Regions from separate parts of the Salinicoccus sp. Marseille-QA3875 genome, predicted to be linked through region 2. Evidence: predicted binding sites of a transcription regulator. Region 2 holds the regulator's gene; each other region holds the start of a gene.
What was found. Region 2 encodes Rex, which represses fermentation and respiration genes when NADH is low (regulators of the CRP and FNR family bind a similar motif). Its sites were predicted from a motif close to TTGTGAAATATTTCACAA; they were not measured.

Region 1 (6,453 bases), 970 kb from region 2:
ATATCTAAACTTTTTAATAAGTTGATTTTTGTTGTAATATATTAAATATATCATAATAAAACAGTTGGGTGAAAATATGACGACACAACCATTAAGTTATCGCATGCGTCCAAGAACAATAGATGAAGTGATTTCACAGAAACATCTGGTAGGAGAAGGCGGTATCATCAGACGCATGGTGGATGCCAAAAGGCTCTCCTCCATGATTTTATACGGCCCTCCCGGAATCGGAAAAACCAGTATTGCAAGTGCCATTGCGGGTTCTACAAAATACATGTTCAGAACTTTGAATGCAGTTTCAAATACAAAAAAAGATATGCAGCAGATTGTCGAAGAAGGGAAGATGAGCGGAACGGTAATACTTCTGCTGGATGAAATCCATCGTCTTGATAAGGCGAAACAGGATTTTCTCCTTCCGCATCTGGAAAAAGGCACCATTATTTTAATTGGTGCCACCACTTCCAACCCGTATCACGCAATCAATCCTGCCATCAGATCGAGAACGCAGATATTCGAACTGGATCTGCTGGATACAGAGGATGTGAAACTTGCGGTTTCACGGGCACTCGAAGACAGTGAACGCGGGCTCGGCAATTTGAATATTGAAATTGATGAGGATGCCATGGATCATTTCACTTTATCTTCCCAGGGAGATGTAAGAAGTGCACTCAATGCTCTCGAACTCGCTGCGCTCAGCACAAAGCCTGTTGATGATGTCGTGCACATTACACTGGATGATGCGAAAGCCTGTATGCAGCAGACTGCATTTCTACACGATAAGGACGGAGATGCCCATTATGACGTGATGAGCGGCTTCCAGAAATCGATCAGAGGAAGCGATGTGAATGCAAGTCTCCACTATTTGGCGAGACTGATAGAAGCAGGCGACCTCGTTACAATCGCACGGAGACTCCTGGTCATCGCCTATGAAGATATCGGCCTCGCAAACCCGCAGCTTGCTACACGTACTTTGAATGCGATCATCTCCGCCGAACGTCTGGGTTTTCCTGAAGCCAGAATACCGCTCGCAAATGCTGTAATAGAACTTGCACTGTCTCCAAAATCCAACAGCGCATATAAGAGTATCGACAATGCTCTCGCAGACATCAGAAAAGGTAAATCCGGCACCGTCCCGAAGCACCTGAAAGACGGGCATTACAGAAGTGCGGAAAAGTTGGGCAACGCCGTCGGATATCAGTACCCGCACAATTTCCCCAACAACATCGTCCGACAGCAATATTTACCTGACACTCTTATGAACAGAGAATATTTCATGCCGACGAAAAACACTAAGTACGAAGCGCAGCTGAACGAGATATACTCAAAAACAAAATCATTCTTTAATAAAAAATAGTATAAAAAAGCACCGGCCGCAGATGCAGCCGGTGCTTAATTTTCGAAATATCCAAGCTAAAGCCGTGTGTTTCAGCTGATAATTTTGGCCTGCTAAGTGCAGGTGGGTGTCCTGTTTCCAACTCCAAACGTCCTAAATGTCTAGGCGTGTTTTTTGAAGGAAAACCTATTAGACTCCCGATTTAAAAGGTGTTAGGTCAAAATTTAATTCAACACATCACGAACCTCTCAGATATTTCTATTAAATATACTATACCATACCTCTGAAATTTTGAGAAGCAAAATGATTTTTTATTAAAATATCTGACAGATATCAATGGTGCATCTGTCACAGTTGATATTACTCCGCAGAACATCCATATCAAGAACGGTTATGAATTTACGTTCCACTTTAATCACTTTCTGCTTCTTCAAATCTGACAGCATTCTATTGACCACTTCTCTTGAAGTACCGCATAACCCTGCAAGTTCCTGATTGGTCAACTGTGTATTGATCAGTATGCCATCTTCAACATTCACACCGAAAGAATTCGTCAGCCGTATCAGAACTGACTGCAATGCGCCCTGTTTCCCGTACAGCAGAAGATCTCTCATCTTTGAGGAATTTCTGTCTCTGTCGATATCCAGCCACTGAAGCCATTCCATCTTAATATTTTCATTGGTGAATATGAACTGTTCAAATTGTCTTTTTTCGTATTTATACAATATGCAGTCTTTTTTCACTTTTGCGTAAGTAGTGTGTTCTTTATTCAAAGAATGAAGAGTCAGAGCTCCAAAAACTGCATCATCCGACAAGTAATTCGTGACCATCTCCCGGCCGTCTTCCTGCATTCTGCTGATGAAAACTTCGCCCTCTTCCAAACAATAGACATATCTCGCAGGATCCCCCGGGTGGAAAACATATTCACCTTTCTCTAAAGTCATCCTTTTGCCTTTTTCCTTTAACAGTCTCACTACTGATTCAGGTTTAAATGTAAGTTCAGTCTTCACATCAACCGCCCCGCCTTCTTAATTAAAATATTATCATAAATTGTGACTTTTATCACTTTTTTATTTGACAATTTTATTTAACATCTTAATTAAGATTAATTATTATTTAGGAGTGAAATAATGACTGATAAAAATGTTGAAAAAAGCCATGATAACCTTGAAACTCACGATGTAGATCACTCAAAACTGGATCTGCGGGGAACATTTATGATGGTAATGTTTCTCGGCGGTCTGATATTCGTCAGCTGGTTCGGTGCTTTCATACTATTTTTAGGAAGAATGTAGAGAGGATGATTAAAAATGCATAAGTTTGAAAAAATATGGATGAGTGTGGGAACCGGATCTCTGATTATTTTCCTCGTCATCCTTGGTGTTTCTGCTGTACACGCGGGACATACCCCTGCAGCAAGTGGGATTGAGACGATCAACCCTGAATATGTAAGAGATGATGCAAGATTTGCAGAGCCGGGACTTCATGAATCTGAGGATGATGAATACGACTATAATTTATATTTTGTAGCCAGTGCTTTCCGTTATGAACCGGCTGAAGTCGAGATTCCACAAGGGTCGAGAGTGAAAGTGCAAGTCGTAACGACCGATGTTGTCCATGGCTTCCAGGTCGTCAATACAAACATCAATATGATGGTGGAACCCGGACTTGTTTCTACATATGGTGCTAACTTTGATAAGACCGGTGAATTTCTGATTGTCTGTAATGAATATTGCGGTGTCGGACATACTGATATGACATCCACAATAAAAGTCGTCGATGGAGGTGCTGAAGACAATGAGTAAAAATATACATCCGGACAATTTATTTTCCCTCAACAATCGGGTGGATGCAAAAGATGGTAAATTAGTTCTTGCAAATATGATATGGGTCATTTTCGCGTTGTTTATCGGAGGGACTGCAGGAATGCTGCAGACACTCGTCCGATCAGGTATGGTTGAACTGCCTTTTGGAATCGGCTATTATCAGCTTCTCACTTTACACGGAGTGATTCTCGCGCTTGTATTGACTTTCTTCTTTATAATGGGCTTCCAGATCGCATCACTTTCACGTTCTGCCGGTGCTTTCAACGACAGGGAAAGAAAGCTGGGCTGGATCGGCTTCTGGATGATGTCTGCCGGTACTCTCGTTGCCGCAGCAATGATAGCAACGAATGAAGCATCTGTACTTTATACGTTCTACGCGCCGCTTCAGGCACATGCACTCTATTACATAGCACTTGCTGTAATCATTGTCGGGACATGGTTCTCGGTTGCAGGTCAATTGATGAGATACTTCAGATGGAGAAAAGAATTCAAAGGTCACAAAACACCGCTTCTCAGCTTTATGGCATCAGTGAACAATGTCATGTGGCTCGTCTGTACCATAGGTGTTTCAATGTCAGTCATCTTCCAGTACATCCCGTGGTCACTCGGCATAGTGGAAACCATCAACGTTTCATTGAGCCGTACACTGTTCTGGATGTTCGGTCATGCTCTTGTATATTTCTGGCTGCTGCCCGCTTATATGGCCTGGTATGTAGTCGTTCCTAAAGTACTTGGAACGAAAGGATTTTCAGATAATCTTGCACGTATGAGTTTCGTGCTGTTTTTATTCTTCAGTATTCCTGTTGGTATACACCACCAGTTGACTGAGCCGGGTATAGATGCATTTTGGAAAGGATTGCAGGTCGTTTTGACTTTCGCAGTTATTGTTCCTTCCCTGATGACAGCATTCAGTTTATTCGCTGTATTTGAGACACACGGCCGTAAGCTGGGTGCGACAGGCATTCTGGATTGGTTTAAAAAACTGCCATGGACAGACGCCAGGTTTGTACTGCCGTTCCTCGGCATGCTGTTCTTCATTCCAGGTGGCATCGGCGGTATCATTAACGCTTCTGGACAGATGAACCAGCTGGTGCATAATACCATCTGGGTGGTCGGACACTTCCATATCACTGTCGGTGCACCGGTTATACTGACTTACTTCGGAATAATGATGTTCCTGCTGCCTCACATCACAGGGCGCAAAATAACAAAACAGTTGAATAATATGGGACTCTATCTTGGATATACATGGACATTCGGAATGGGATTGATGTCAGCAGCAATGCACTTTGCAGGTTTAAGAGGTGCGCCAAGACGTTCAACTTTCTCAGAGTACGGGGGAGCAGGCATCGCAGAGGAATGGATCACCTATCAGATCTTGCAGGCAGTCGGCGGTATATTCCTCTTCGTCGCCATCGTCATTGCAGTCATCCTGTTCATCCAGCTGATGACCGGACTCAAAACAGAAGAAGTGGAGGAGTTCCCTGTAGCATCCATGATGGACCAGAGTGTTCCAACCACCAAGTGGGTTGAAAACTGGAGAGTTCTGATCATCATTACAGTCTTCCTGCTGCTGATCGCCTATACAGTGCCTATTACGCAGATGTTTACAGAAAATATACCCGGGGCCAAAGGCTTTAAGCTCTGGTAAAAAATTAAGACGAAGATACTCAATTTCATAGGTATCTTCGTCTTAATTTATATGATGATATATCATTATTTTAAATTCATTAAAATACATATATTTTTAACAGTAAAATCAAGATTAGTTCTAGTGTTTTCTTTTGCCATGGCATCTTCTAAGTTTATAGGTCCATTTACAATAGAAAATATACTTGGATATACTTCAGTTTGTTTTAACATCTGAGTATCAACACTCCCACCTAGGGCTATAACCGGTATATTATACAGACTGGCTTTTTCTGATACACCTTGTATAACTTTTCCGAAAAAGGATTGATGATCTATTCTTCCTTCCCCAGTTATTATAAAATCGGTGTCTTCACAATGTTTTTCAAAATTTACTGATTCTAATATAAAGTCTATACCTGGTAGAATTTCTGCATCGAGAAATGCTTTCATAGAGCCACTAATCCCTCCTGCAGCTCCAGTTCCTTCTATTTTATCCAAATCAATATTTAATTCATTCTTCAAAAGCATATTAAAAAATTTAAATTGTTTATCTACATATTCAATATCTTTATCACTTAATCCTTTTTGTGGACCAAATATATTTGATGCTCCATTCTCACCTGTAAAAATATTTTTAACATCTGTAATAGCTTTAAAATTAACTTCATCTAATTTATTATCTTTCGATTTTAACGAAGCAGCTAGATGCATATTAGATAGACATATATCAATAAAATTATCGTTTTCATCAAAAAATTCATAATTAAGAGCTTTCAACATTCCTATTCCTGCATCATTAGTTGCCGATCCACCTAAACCCAATAATATTTCTTTTGCACCATTACTTACCGCATCTAAAACGACCTCTCCTAACCCAAAGGAAGAAGCTTCAAGAGGTTCTAGTTTATCGACCTTATCTAATCCGATAATTTCAGCAGACTCTATAATTGCGATACCAGTGTTCTTATTCAATAGATATGTTGTTTTTATTCTCTTCATTAGAGGATTATGGGCCATAACCTCAACAGTTTTAAATTCACTATTATGAGAATAACTTTCTAAAAAACCTTCCCCCCCATCTGAAATGGGAATTTCAACTAATTCTAAATCGTCGATCTGCTTTTTCAACCTTTTTTTTACCACTGCATTCAATTCACTGGAACTCATACTTCCTTTAAATGAATCAAGAGCTACAATAATTTTCATATATATTCCCTCTCTTTATAAGAGAAATGGTGCAAGTACTGATAAAATAACTAGTATTATTGCTCCACCAATTCTAGATGAAATTTGAAGAAATGGCATTAATCCCATTCTTTCAGAAGCACTCAACACTGCGACATCTCCTGATCCACCCATATCTGCCAGACCTAAACCCGAGGATATTGCTGATTCTACAAAATAAAAACCTACTAGTAGACCAGCAAAACCTGCCACTAAGACTGCAATTGTCACTGTAATAATCGTCAGACTAATATAAGTGGGATTTGTTACAATATCAATTACTGCTACGAAATCGATCATGCCTGCACTGATAGAAACTAAAATAGCAGGTACCCACGCTTTTGTTATAAAATCATACCAACCTTCTGTCGAGTCTTCGACGGTACGAGGAAGAATATTAAATAACTTCAAAGCGGCTGCACCTAAAATTATCCATAC
Region 2 (6,453 bases):
TTTCTTCTTGAGAATCTTCCTGAGTTGTTTCATCATAGTTTTCTTCAGGTACTAAAATATCATCGTCGGACGCTGTTTCAGTACCGGATTCATCCACGGGCTCCTGATCAGAAGCCGGAGCGTCTTCGGTATTTTCATCCGACTCACTTTCTTGACTGATGACCTCATAAGTTTCCTGCCCGGGCACTGATGAATTTTCATTTCCCTCTTCAGGAGCCTCTTCTATCATTGATTCCTGATTGTATGTTTCAAGTGTTTCTTCTGTTGGTTCTGATTCGTAAGTATCATTTTCGGATTCGTAAGTGCTCTCCTCAAATTCATCTCCCTCAGATTGTTCTTTTATATATTCTTCGGGGTTTTTTTCTTCTATATCATCTTCTGTATTAGCAAGTGTATTGTTCGTCATATTAAAAAGAGTTGATGAAATGAGTATGGATATCAGCGTGATTTTCATCGTTTTTCTATTCATGTCTATTCCTCCATACTGAAATAACTATGTACTGCTTAAATCGTTAGACTAAGTATATAAAAATTTACAACCTGTATCTACAGTTTTTGCAATATGTAACACAGCTTTAATACTAGTAAGCAATTATTTCAATTTCATTTCAAGGAAGATGATGATGTAATATTCAATAAAAAAAGAACCTGTCAAAAAAAGACTGGTTCTTCAAAGTTTTCATTCATATTCAATGGGATGCATCATATGTTTTTATAATATTATCATATGCCGAAGTCCCGAGTTCTCTGCAGACATAGAAAAATAAAACATCGCAGATCACCAATTGTGCAATACGGCTAGTCATATTCATATATTGGATATTAGTCTCTTCCTCAGTAATTTCAATGGCCAGATCGGAATGTCTTTTAGCGATTGATGCATGGTTCTGAGTCAGAATGACAGTTTTGACACCAAGCGCTTTCGCTTTCTTGACCACTTCTATCACTTCTGCCGTTTTACCTGAAAGTGTTATGACAAATAAAACATCATTTTCTGATGCATTCGACAACCTTGTAAAACACAAATATTTATCCGCTGTAAAAAATGCATTCACATTCACACGGTGCAGTTTCTGTTCCATATCCTGTCCAACATTAGCTGAGTCTCCCACGCCGTATATAAATGTGTTATCCGCCTGTAATAAAAGATGTGCAGCTTCTTTCATCACATCACGGCTGACGATCTTTTCAGTATTATAAAGTGCCTGTATCGTATTTTTAAACACTTTATCAAATATATCTTTATGATTGTCTGTTTCTAAATCTATCACTCTGGAAATATTTTCTTTTTCTAAAGTATGCAGTTCTTTTGCCAGTTCCACTTTTAATTCTTTTATACCTGCAAGACCTACTCGTTTAGCAAATCTGACAATCGCAGCATCGCTCGTATTGCTGTTCACTGCGATATCTTTAACTGGCATATTGATTACTTTTCTTGGGTTTTCAAGAATGAATGTTGCTATACGCTGTTCAACTGGTGTCATGTATTCCTGCCTTTTACTAATCTGGCTCAGTACCGAGAACATATAATTTCCCCCAAACTTATTGATTCCGCTCAAATACTAGAAATATTTAATTAATTATAACATGATTTCATGATCTTGATGATAAATTCAGCAAAAAATTACTAAAATTTACAAATTTATCACATTAATACTGAGATATAATTTCTTCATGATCAAAAGGTTTCAAATCATGGCGAATCAAGTTCACATAGCATTGTCCGGTCTCAGTTGATAATTCGACTCCCGTGGCATCTTTTTCGGGGAAAATCCTGGCCGACATGACAGCTTCGCCGTCATTAATAAAGATCTCCAGACTTGAGACATCCATGAATATTTGCAGTTTATACAACGGGCTCTCAAGATGCACATGCCTTTCGCATTCTTCGACCCCTTCAGGCTGCTCTCCGCTGAAAGAAGTATCGAGCTTGAACAATCGATGTTCTACATTATAAATCAGACGCGTTTCGTTTCTTTTTCCAACACGAAGATTCAAATAAATTTCACTCGCATTATAATCATTGAACTCTGCGATGAGCTCGTAAGAATCTCCGTAAAAATCCCTCATCCTTTTATTGTACTGTTTGAAATAACCTAAAGCTGTCACTTTATTTTCTCTTAAATTGACCATATTCGGATGCGGTGTCTGGATGAGCTTTTCTCCTTTAAGATTTAAAACTCTCGGGATGCTCAAGCAGTTGTCATAATGAAATTTTTCTGTCGGATATGATGTAGTCGGCATGCTCAGGCTCCCTATTATAACTTGACGGTCTTCCTGATCTTTGAAGACTTTAGGTGCATAAAAATCGAAGCCTCCATCGAACTCAATAAATTTGCCGTGACTCATGGAATGATGATCAAAGTCCATCTCCCCCATCACATAGCCCGCCTGGAAATTATTTCTGAAATAATTGCCGTATCTGTCGACTCCCTGAGGACAAAATATCAATATATCCATGCCGTCGATAGAAAAGTAATCAGGATATTCCCACAGCCAGCCAAACTCATCCAGACTGCTTTGAAGGATGCCTTTATATTCAAAACTGGATACATCATCCGCTTCAAACACTGCAAGACAGCCGTTTTCCATATTCGATTCTGCACCGATAAGCAAAATATATCTTCCGTTCTCCATTATCACTTTAGAATCTTTAAATTGTCTGAAATGCTCTTCATAACCTTCAATAAGAGGTACAGTATGTTTGACCAATTTAAACCGTTCATCCATATGCGCAATCAATTGTTTATATTTAAAAGACTGTCGGGACTGAGAACGTCCTATATAAAAGAAATGTTCGCGACCATTGAGGTTCAATGCAGAACCTGAGGAAAGACCTTTGTCATCAAACAGAGTATCAGGTTTTAATTTAACCCCTTCATTTGTGAATGATGCCAAATCTTTTGAGGTCACATGATACCAGTGCTGTTCTTCTTCACCCACTACCGGGAGCCATGTGTAAAACAGATGGTATCTTTCATCAATATCGTCATAAAAGACCACAGCCGGCGCGATGAGTGAACCAAGTACACTCTGTACATGATATTTCTGGCGCCACGGGCAGCTGTTAACATGTTCAATATACGAATTTAAATCGTTATGACTCATTGCTTCCAACGCTTTCAATTGAATATTCTCATGTCTGTCCAACTTTCCACCCCCTAGTCTTCTTCTAAAGATTCTTCAATTGCTTTCTGTTCAGCTTTCAAATATCTCCTATAACCGTATTTAGAAATAACGATACTGACTTCATAAAGTAAAATCATCGGAATAGTTAAAATTATATGTGTCATAAAGTCCGGCGGGGCAATGATCGCTGCTATGATGAATAGTATGAAGTAGGCATATTTCCGGTTTTTCTTAAGGAACATCGGTGTTATCATTCCCAACTGCGTTAAAAAGAGAACCAGTATAGGCATTTGGAATATCACGCCGAATGGAAGTACTGTACGGAACAGAAAACCGAAATACTGATTGATTCCGATCGTCGTTGCGATTCCCATCTCAGCTGATAAATCAAAAGTGAATTGTACAATATAAGGCACTACGATGAAGTAGCTGAATGCCATACCGATCAGCATCAATACCATCACTATAGGAATATAACTCAATGTCAGTTTCTGCTCATTACTGTAAAGACCCGGGGCAATAAAAGCCCATAACTGATATAGGATGACTGGTAAAATAATGACAAAAGCGATGATTATGATGACCATTATGTATATTTTAATCGGATCTGCCACCTGAAATGCATGCATTTGTATATTTGTTGTCCAAGGTGCATTCTGCATCTGATAGATTAAAGGTTGGGATAAAAAAAAGCCCACTATTAATGCAGCAAGAAAGAAGTACATTATGATGAGCAGCCGTTTTCTGAGCTCATCCAAATGCTCCATTATATCCTTCTTTTCTTCATCTTGCATAAGCTGATTCACCTCTTAAAAAAAGGTGGCTTCCGCCACCATTATTATTATGATTCTGATTCAATTTTCTTCGGTTCTTTCTTTTTCTCTTCTTCGTCATCATCGTCATCTGCCAAACCTTTAGTTGCATCTTTAAATTCCTTCAAAGTTGAACCGACAGCTCTCCCGAACTGCGGCAGTTTCTTAGGTCCGAATATGATCAATGCAACGACTGCGATTACGATTAAACTGACGGGACCAACTGCCATCATCAAAGTTGATGGTAATAAGAATGTAAACATAATTATTTTCCCCTCTCTATAAGTTCTTCATATAAAAGAATAATGCCTGTAATTCAACACCCAGATCGATGTTATGTACATAAATCTTTTTATCTAAATCCAATCTTGTCGGCGTGAAATTTAAAATGCCTTTGATGCCTGCTTTCACAAGTCTTTCGGCCATTTCCTGACTCACTGATACAGGTAAAGTCAATATTGCAACTTCAACTTTTCCTTTTTTGATTATAGACTCAAGTTCGTCTGCATGATGAATTGTTACATCATTAATCGTCGTGCCTATCAGCTCTTCATTGTTGTCGAGACCTGCCACTACATTCATTTTATCACTTAAATTATTAAATTTATAATTCAGTAATGCACTTCCTAAATTGCCGACTCCCACTAGCACAATGTTTTTCTTGTCAGTACCCTGGATATGTTCCATAAAGAAATTTAACAGGCTTTTTACGTTATAGCCATACCCTTTACGACCAAGTTCACCAAAATAAGAAAAATCTCTTCGGATCGTGGCTGAATCAATATCCAAAGCCTCGCTTATCTCCCTTGATGATACTCTGTCTGTAGCTGCTTCTTCTGCCTGTTTAAAATATCTGTAATAAAGAGGTAGCCGCTTCATTGTTGCGTTTGGAATTTTCTTTTTTGTATTCACAATCATTTACACCTACCCATTGACTAATGTCATTATTATAGCATATATAGGACTTCCCTTCCTACTATTGCAAATGAATTACCATCGTTTTTTTCAGTATATTATTGTAGACTATAGAGAAAGTGAGGGAAATTTATGATCGTAATGCAATTATCTAATTTAAAAAAAGCTTTTGTCACTGATGTGGTTTTCGAAAAAGTCACTTTGGAAATCAAATCAGGTGAAAATATAGGTATAGTCGGCAAGAACGGTGCAGGCAAGACTACCCTTATGAAAATTATGGCCGGAGAGATGAGCTATGACAGTGGTAATCTCACCCAGCCCAAAGGAACATCCGTCGGGTATTTGACCCAGCAGATGACATTGGAATCAAGCCGGACTGTATTGGAAGAGATGAAACGTCCATTCGCCAAACTTCTGGCTGTGAAAGATGAGATGGATGAAGTCACTTTGTGGCTTGAAAATAATGAATATACTCATGAAAAATACCAGGATTATGTGAACAGGCTGGAAAGACTCCAGAACACTTTTGAAAATCAGGACGGCTACCACATAGACTCCAATATCAAGATGGTGCTGACCGGGTTGAATTTTGAAATCACAGATCTGGAGCGTCCTGTCGATGAATTTTCAGGCGGTCAGAAGACACGTCTGTCACTCGCTCAAATGCTCCTTTCAAAACCCGATCTGCTGCTTCTGGATGAACCGACCAACCATCTGGATATGGATACGGTGGAATGGCTGGAGCAGTATTTAAATGGTTTCCAGGGTGCTGTTGTCATCATCAGCCACGACAGATATTTTCTGGATAAAACCGTCGATAAAATTTATGAAGTCGAGCTCGGCACCGGTACACTCTATCACACCAATTATTCGAAATATGTCATTGAAAAAGAGAAACGTTACCAATTGACCATGAAGCAGTATGAACGCCAGCAAAAAGAGATATCCAGACTGGAAACTTTTGTCGATAAAAATATCGCACGTGCTTCCACAAGCGGCATGGCAAAAGACAGAAGAAAGAAACTGGAGATGATGGAACGCATCAACGCACCGAAACAAGACCATAGGAATGCCAATTTCACTTTCAGTATCACACGTGAAAGCGGTAATGATGTACTCAGGATCAATGACCTGTCCATCGGCTATGATCAAGTGCTTAACAGTCATATCAACTTCAGCGTGGAGAAAAAGGACAGGCTCGCGATACTCGGACCAAATGGTATCGGCAAATCCACACTGGTCAAGACCATCGCCAAAAAAATCCCTGAAAAAGCCGGTGACATCGTATACGGCACCAATGTTTCAATCGGTTATTACGACCAGAAACAGGCGGAATTCACATCCAACAAAAACGTACTGGAAGAATTATGGTCTGAATATCCTGAGATGAGAGAAAGTGATATCAGGAAAATATTAGGCCGGTTTTTATTTACACAGGATGAAGTTAAAAAAAGTGTCAATGATTTAAGCGGCGGAGAAAAAGCCAGGATTCAGCTGGCAAAACTGATGCTTGAAAAAAATAATGTACTGATCCTCGATGAACCGACGAACCATCTGGACATAGACAGCAAAGAAGTCCTTGAAAATGCACTGGATG
Region 3 (6,453 bases), 920 kb from region 2:
ATGGATTAAAAGTTACGGTATATATCATTTACACCTCTCCAATCACTGTCGTTTCCTTACTGATCTCTTTAATTAAATCTGATTTTGTATCATTAGTAATTAATTCCGCATCACTGAGTTCGGCAAATTTGACGAAAGCTGTCTTATGAAATTTAGAAGTGTCGCCTAATATGTATTTTGCTTTCGACCGCTTCAATGCGGTGCGTTTCACCGCTGCTTCATCACTGTCCGGAGTCGAAAAGCCGTGTTCTATATCTATGCCGTTCGTTCCGATAAAACATTTATCAAACGACAGATTATTCAGTTTCTCAACTGCTTCAGTTCCTATGATCGCATACGTCGTCGGTTTAACTTTACCCCCGAGGAGATACACAAGATGACCGTCTTTGACCAGGGAACTGATTAATGTGACACTGTTGGTAACTATCGTTAAATTCTTCTTATTGATAAATGGCAGCATTTCATATGTACTCGTGCCTGCATCGATAAAAAGTGTATCACCGTCTTCAATCAGAGCGGCAGCAGTTTTGGCAATATGAATTTTATCCTTCAAATTCATAACCGACTTATCTGTATAACTCTTCTCACTTTCTATGCGGTCTATCGTTGCGCCCCCATGTATACGGGAAAGCAGTCCCTCATCTTCCAGATGCGTCAGATCCCGGCGGATCGTCGCACTGCTTGTGCCCGTCAAATCTACAAAATCATTGATGGTGCCGTTACCGTATTCGTTCAAAAAATTTAATATCAATTCATATCTTTGTGTCGTTATCATATTCATCACCACTTATAGAATAATATAATTATCAATCTAATTCAATCAAAAACAATCAGTATCAATCAAAATTAAAAAGCTGTGCAGTAAATATCTGCACAGCATAAGTAATAAAACAATGTTCTTTTATTAAAAATTGGAGATGCTCAATATCAAAATCAATTTTGTCGCTGAGATGGTAATGATCAGTATTACTTGCAGTGAAATAAGCGGCATCAGAAATAAAATCCAGCCAGATTCCAAAATCACAGTATCATCAAGATAAAAAGGCCCCCTCGGGGGCCCTTTCAAATCACCACGACCAAATATATAATTACCCATGTACTGATCCACACAATATGGAATATTTCCATAATTCCCAGCTTTTTTGGTGTCCATCCTCTGTCATAAACACCTACCGCTCTGATGATTCCTATCAGGAATGCTATGCCCAGCGTGAAATGCCAGAGCAGCATGCCAAGGAATAACACTGCATGATATATGTAGGATGCATTTCTGTAATTGATATTCTTCCGTTCCCTGACGATTGTTTTGACAACCAACGCCGAACCGACAAAGTAGAACAGACTGACTAAAATTACAACTGTGATGCCAAGCGTCCATTCATGAGTGTTTAAAAATGCAATACCGCCCCCTGCAATTGAAAATATTGAAATGGCAACGATATCATTAATGATGTTCCGCTCATCTTTAATCATGGAGAAGTAACTCGTTATTGCTCCAAGCGGTATCATCGCTAAGAAAAAGTAGATGATTCTGTACTCAATAAACAAAGGATAGATAAATAGCAGAATAGCAATGACTCCAAACATCAAGGCCGCTTTTAAATAACCATAATCCTTTTTTCTTTTCATCCTTTTGATGAACATCAAAACATGATCTGCCGCAAAGAACATGAGTAGCCATCCTGATGCATAAAACAATTGTGACGGGTGAAATCCCCCTGCAGCGATGCCAAGTATAAGCGGCATGAAGACCATCGCCCATGCACCGTGTTGATTTTGTTTTTTGAACTTCATAATGTCACCTCTTAGCACTATTATAAGTTATAAATAACAACTGACAGTAATGCTTTTGGTACATTTTTGTGAATAATTAAACATAAAAAATAAGCTCAATGAATGAGCTTATTCTTCTACTTTATCATTTGTTTCGTTTCTTCCTCACGCTCCATGACAGCTCTTGCAAATGGGCACTGGGGGACAATCTTCTTATCTTCATCTTTCGCATACTCGACAACCATATTGACAAGCGTACTGCCGATGCCCTGCCCGCTCAGCTGGTTTGCAACCTCTGTACTATCGATGATCAGGTCACCTTCATCATCGACTATATAAGAAACGTAAGCTTCGGGGTTTAATTCATCCTCACCTACGAAAAACATATTTTCGCCTTTCTTAATATCTATGTCCATCATTCACACCTCCTGCTTAATACTTATATTCTCTTCATTGTACTATTTAAAACATAAAAACACATATCAATAAAATTGATATGTGTCTGTATTATTTTCTTCGCGATTTGGGTTTCCCTAATATTTCATTAAAAATGATACCGTTAACCACTGCACTTTTATCAAAAGTCAGATCTTTTGTTGTAATTGCTTTATCTTTGGCTCTGCCTCTTTCATGTATTTCCGTACGATCATCACCATATGAATAGCGTACTCTTTCAGTGATTTCTCTGCCGATACCTTTTGAAGCATCTGCAATTTCAATATCGCTTGCGGCATCATGAGCACCGGTATAAACACTTTCTCTTGCCCTCGACGCTCTTTCACTCTGTCTTCTTTCAACAGGTTTTTTATCTTTATATGTCTGGTTGCGTGATCTTTGACGCATCGAGGCCTGTTCTTTTTCCTGCTGTCTTTTTTCTTCCAGTTTCCGGCGTTCTTCTTCAACACGCTTTTTTATATTTTCCTGAGACATTCTACGTGATTGATCTTTAGTCTCTGATGAAGATTCACCCATCGCTTTGTCGTATTCTTTTTTAAATTCGCGTTTTAACTCGTCAAAAAGACCGCCGGACCCCTGCTCTCTCTGTGTCTCCGAATTAGCAGAACGCCGCCTCGGTGCCGAACGGCCGGGCCTTTCCATTTTACTGGGGTCGATATTTCTTTTTTCTTTCTCATTGCTGCCTTTGCTGGCTATGACAGAGTATATTACGCCGCCTGCAAATATTAATAGGGGCAGTAACGCTTCCATAATATCACGACCTATTCTTCATCTTCATTATAACGAGTCGGATTAGTCATCTTATTGATAGAATCTCTCATATTGGTATCTGCTTCGACATTTTTCAGGTCGTAATATTCACTGACACCAATATTACCGTCTTCAAGCGCTTTAGAGAATGCAAGCGGTACTTTGGATTCAGCTTCAACCACTTTGGCTCTCATTTCCTGAACACGCGCTTTCATCTCCTGCTCCTGTGCGACAGCCATTGCACGACGCTCTTCAGCTTTTGCCTGTGCAATGTTCTTATCTGCAACAGCCTGTTCAGTCTGAAGATCGGCACCAATATTTTTACCGATATCCACATCTGCGATATCTATGGATAAAATTTCGAATGCCGTACCTGAATCCAACCCTTTTGAAAGTACTGTCTGTGATATCGAGTCAGGGTTTTCTAGAACGCCAGAATGTTTTTCTGAAGAACCGATTGTTGAAACTATACCTTCACCGACTCTGGCTACGATTGTTTCTTCACCGGCACCACCGACAAGGCGGTCGATGTTTGCACGAACCGTGATACGCGCTTTCGCTTTGACTTCAATACCATCCATGGCTACACCTGAAATAAATGGTGTTTCAATAACTTTTGGATTTACACTCATCTGCACTGCTTCAAGTACATCACGACCGGCAAGATCGATGGCCGCACAACGTTCGAAAGTTAAATTGATATTCGCACGCTGGGCTGCGATTAAAGCGTCCACTACTCTGTCTACATTACCACCGGCAAGGAAGTGTGCTTCAAGCTGGTTTGTGCTCAGGTCAAGCCCTGCTTTATGGGCTTTGATCATCGGTTCAATTACGCGTTTTGGTTTAACACGTCTGAGACGCATACCCACCAGTGTAAATATTCCTACTTTGACTCCGGCAGCAATTGCTGAAATCCATAGACCGACCGGGACAAATGACAGGATAAATGACAATACGATAAAAATTACAACAATTAAAAATATAACTGTTAGTAATCCTCCGGATATAAACATTAAATCCATGTAAAACTCTCCTTTAAATTAGTTATTCTTCAATAGGACGGACAACTACTCTGGTTCCTTCAACATGTATGACTTTAACTTTCATATCCGCTGTAATATAAGATCCTTCTGCAACAGCATCAATTCTTTCTTCTCCGTAACGGATAGTTCCTGACGGTCTGAGAGGTGTGACAGTAATTGCTGTTTCACCAAGTAAATGTGAACGGTCATCAAAAGACGTATAACCGGATTCTGTATCTGTCGCATCACTCAGGATCAACCTGTTCAAAAACGGTATTTTTCTTTTCTTAGATTTGATAAGACCCACCACCATAAAAGATGCAATAATAATTATAATCAGCAGGAAGATTGAATACATTATCATATTTCCACTGACTAAAACAATGCTGAGCAATAATAGAATGACACCCAGTATTCCCAAAAAGGTACCGATTACAAAAAACTCGATAATAATCAAAAAGGCCCCGAGTACAAATAACGAGAGCGCAATAAGATTACTGCCTTCTATTAATAAATGCCCGGAGAAAAATAGAACAATGGCGGCAATAGAAAGTAAACCATAAAAATTGAATTGTTCAGAAAACAGTTGCATTACCAGTCCAATTATGAAGACAGCTAGTAATATAAAGGCAATTACAGGCATAGTAATAGCATCCCTGAATGTATTCACAATATTCCCTATCAAAAATGTATCAATTATCGCCATGTAAATCCCCTCCAATTTCATTATACATATAAAAGACGCAAAAATAAATATACTCTGCTGTTACATATGAAAAAGACAGTACTACATAAAATAGTACTGTCTTTCAAATATGATAATTTATCCGAGGGAGGATATATTATTTGAATTTACGTTTCCTTGCTGCTTCAGACTTCTTCTTACGCTTAACACTAGGTTTCTCATAAAATTCTCTTTTACGGGCTTCCTGGATTGTGCCGTTTTTTGAGACATTACGCTTAAAACGTCGTAGTGCATCTTCAATAGGTTCGTTCTTCTTAACGTTTGTTTTAGTCATAAATTTCCCTCCCTCCGAATAAACAAAAGGCTAATCTAAACATAGCATTACTATGTACTCAAATATTATAATATAAGTAACTTTTTTGGTCAACTCAATTTTAATAATTAGATTCAGATATGCCGCCTGTCACTATTTCAATACCGCTCGATGCACCGATTCGCGTTGCACCGCTTTCAATCATTTTCATTGCATCATCAGCCGAACGGACGCCGCCGCTTGCTTTGACGCCCATTTCTTCTCCGACAGTCATACGCATTAGAGTCACAGCTTCAACAGATGCACCTGCTCCGTTGAAACCTGTAGAAGTTTTAACGAAATCTGCCCCCGCCTTCTTGCTCAGTTCACATGCTTTGACAATTTCATCACTGTCGAGCAGAGCGCTTTCGATGATTACTTTAACAAGTGCATCTGTTCCAGCAGCATCGCAGACCGCTTTAATATCGTTGAATACCAGATCATGGTTTCCAGATTTCAAGGCACCGATATTGATTACCATGTCCACCTCATCCGCACCATTCTGAACTGCATTCATTGTTTCGAATGCTTTCACTTCAGAAGTTGTTGCACCAAGCGGGAAACCGATGACGGTACATACTTTGACGTCACTGTCCTTTAAGAGATCTGATGCAGTCTGAACCCATGCAGGGTTGATGCAGACACTGAAAAAATCGTATTCTTTTGCTTCCTTGCATAACTGGAAAATTTCATCCTGAGTCACGGCAGGTTTCAATAATGTATGGTCGATATATTTTGAAACTTTCATAATCTTACCTCCAAATAAACTATATAGTACGCTCAAGATAAGCGTAGTTTTTAACCATCGGCTTTTCCAGCACTTTGACAATTTCACCATGGCTTAATGGATAGCCTGGTTCTGTCACTTTTACTTTCACAAGTTCTCCGGTTAATGATTCGTCACCATCGATTGCTATTTTCATGTAATTATCTGCATGGCCTACAAGTTTTCCATCTTTGATTTCTTCGGGGATGATTTCTAGAACATCATCTTTGAAGCCGTCGGCATATTCCAATGCGAGACGGTCTGATAAATCAATCAGTCTCTGGACACGCTCATTCTTCGTATCATTATCAATCTGGTCTTTCATTTTAGCTGCAGGAGTTCCCGTACGGATGGAATATGGGAAAACATGTAATTCTGAAAAGTGGTGTTTATTGATAAAGTCATACGTTTCCTGGAACTCTTCTTCAGTTTCACCTGGAAATCCAACAATTACATCACTTGTTATTGCAACATTCGGCATGATTTCTTTCAGCTTCACTATGCGGGATTCAAAGAATTCCATAGTGTATTTTCTTCTCATGCGTTTCAATACAGTATCACTTCCAGACTGTATAGGTACATGAAGATGTCTTACTATTTTGTTCGAATCCCTTATTACATCAATGACTTCATCAGTCAGCTGGCTCGC

Region 1: the regulator Rex is predicted to act here: its motif matches at 2,384-2,401, upstream of ACY8DT_RS12500 (cytochrome c oxidase subunit 2A).
Region 3: the regulator Rex is predicted to act here: its motif matches at 1,861-1,878, upstream of ACY8DT_RS12775 (YwiC-like family protein).

Annotation. Positions count from the first base shown of each region.
Region 1 is NZ_CM143103.1:2,463,545-2,469,997, reverse strand. Features, by position in the region: gene ACY8DT_RS12515 (replication-associated recombination protein A) at 77-1,354, shown strand; RNA gene ssrS (6S RNA) at 1,399-1,591, opposite strand; gene ACY8DT_RS12505 (Crp/Fnr family transcriptional regulator) at 1,648-2,343, opposite strand; gene ACY8DT_RS12500 (cytochrome c oxidase subunit 2A) at 2,464-2,628, shown strand; gene ACY8DT_RS12495 (cupredoxin domain-containing protein) at 2,644-3,138, shown strand; gene ACY8DT_RS12490 (cbb3-type cytochrome c oxidase subunit I) at 3,131-4,810, shown strand; gene ACY8DT_RS12485 (glycerate kinase) at 4,876-5,997, opposite strand; gene ACY8DT_RS12480 (2-hydroxycarboxylate transporter family protein) at 6,013-6,453, opposite strand, start outside.
Region 2 is NZ_CM143103.1:673,817-680,269, forward strand. Features, by position in the region: gene ACY8DT_RS03490 (LPXTG cell wall anchor domain-containing protein) at 1-469, opposite strand, end outside; gene ACY8DT_RS03495 (MurR/RpiR family transcriptional regulator) at 690-1,526, opposite strand; gene ACY8DT_RS03500 (glycoside hydrolase family 32 protein) at 1,651-3,150, opposite strand; gene tatC (twin-arginine translocase subunit TatC) at 3,162-3,923, opposite strand; gene ACY8DT_RS03510 (twin-arginine translocase TatA/TatE family subunit) at 3,971-4,174, opposite strand; gene ACY8DT_RS03515 (redox-sensing transcriptional repressor Rex) at 4,221-4,856, opposite strand; gene ACY8DT_RS03520 (ABC-F family ATP-binding cassette domain-containing protein) at 4,989-6,453, shown strand, end outside.
Region 3 is NZ_CM143103.1:2,513,319-2,519,771, reverse strand. Features, by position in the region: gene pfkB (1-phosphofructokinase) at 1-28, opposite strand, end outside; gene ACY8DT_RS12780 (DeoR/GlpR family DNA-binding transcription regulator) at 29-775, opposite strand; gene ACY8DT_RS12775 (YwiC-like family protein) at 1,063-1,794, opposite strand; gene ACY8DT_RS12770 (GNAT family N-acetyltransferase) at 1,911-2,189, opposite strand; gene ACY8DT_RS12765 (hypothetical protein) at 2,281-2,979, opposite strand; gene floA (flotillin-like protein FloA) at 2,991-4,001, opposite strand; gene ACY8DT_RS12755 (NfeD family protein) at 4,024-4,707, opposite strand; gene rpsU (30S ribosomal protein S21) at 4,844-5,020, opposite strand; gene deoC (deoxyribose-phosphate aldolase) at 5,121-5,786, opposite strand; gene mtaB (tRNA (N(6)-L-threonylcarbamoyladenosine(37)-C(2))-methylthiotransferase MtaB) at 5,806-6,453, opposite strand, start outside.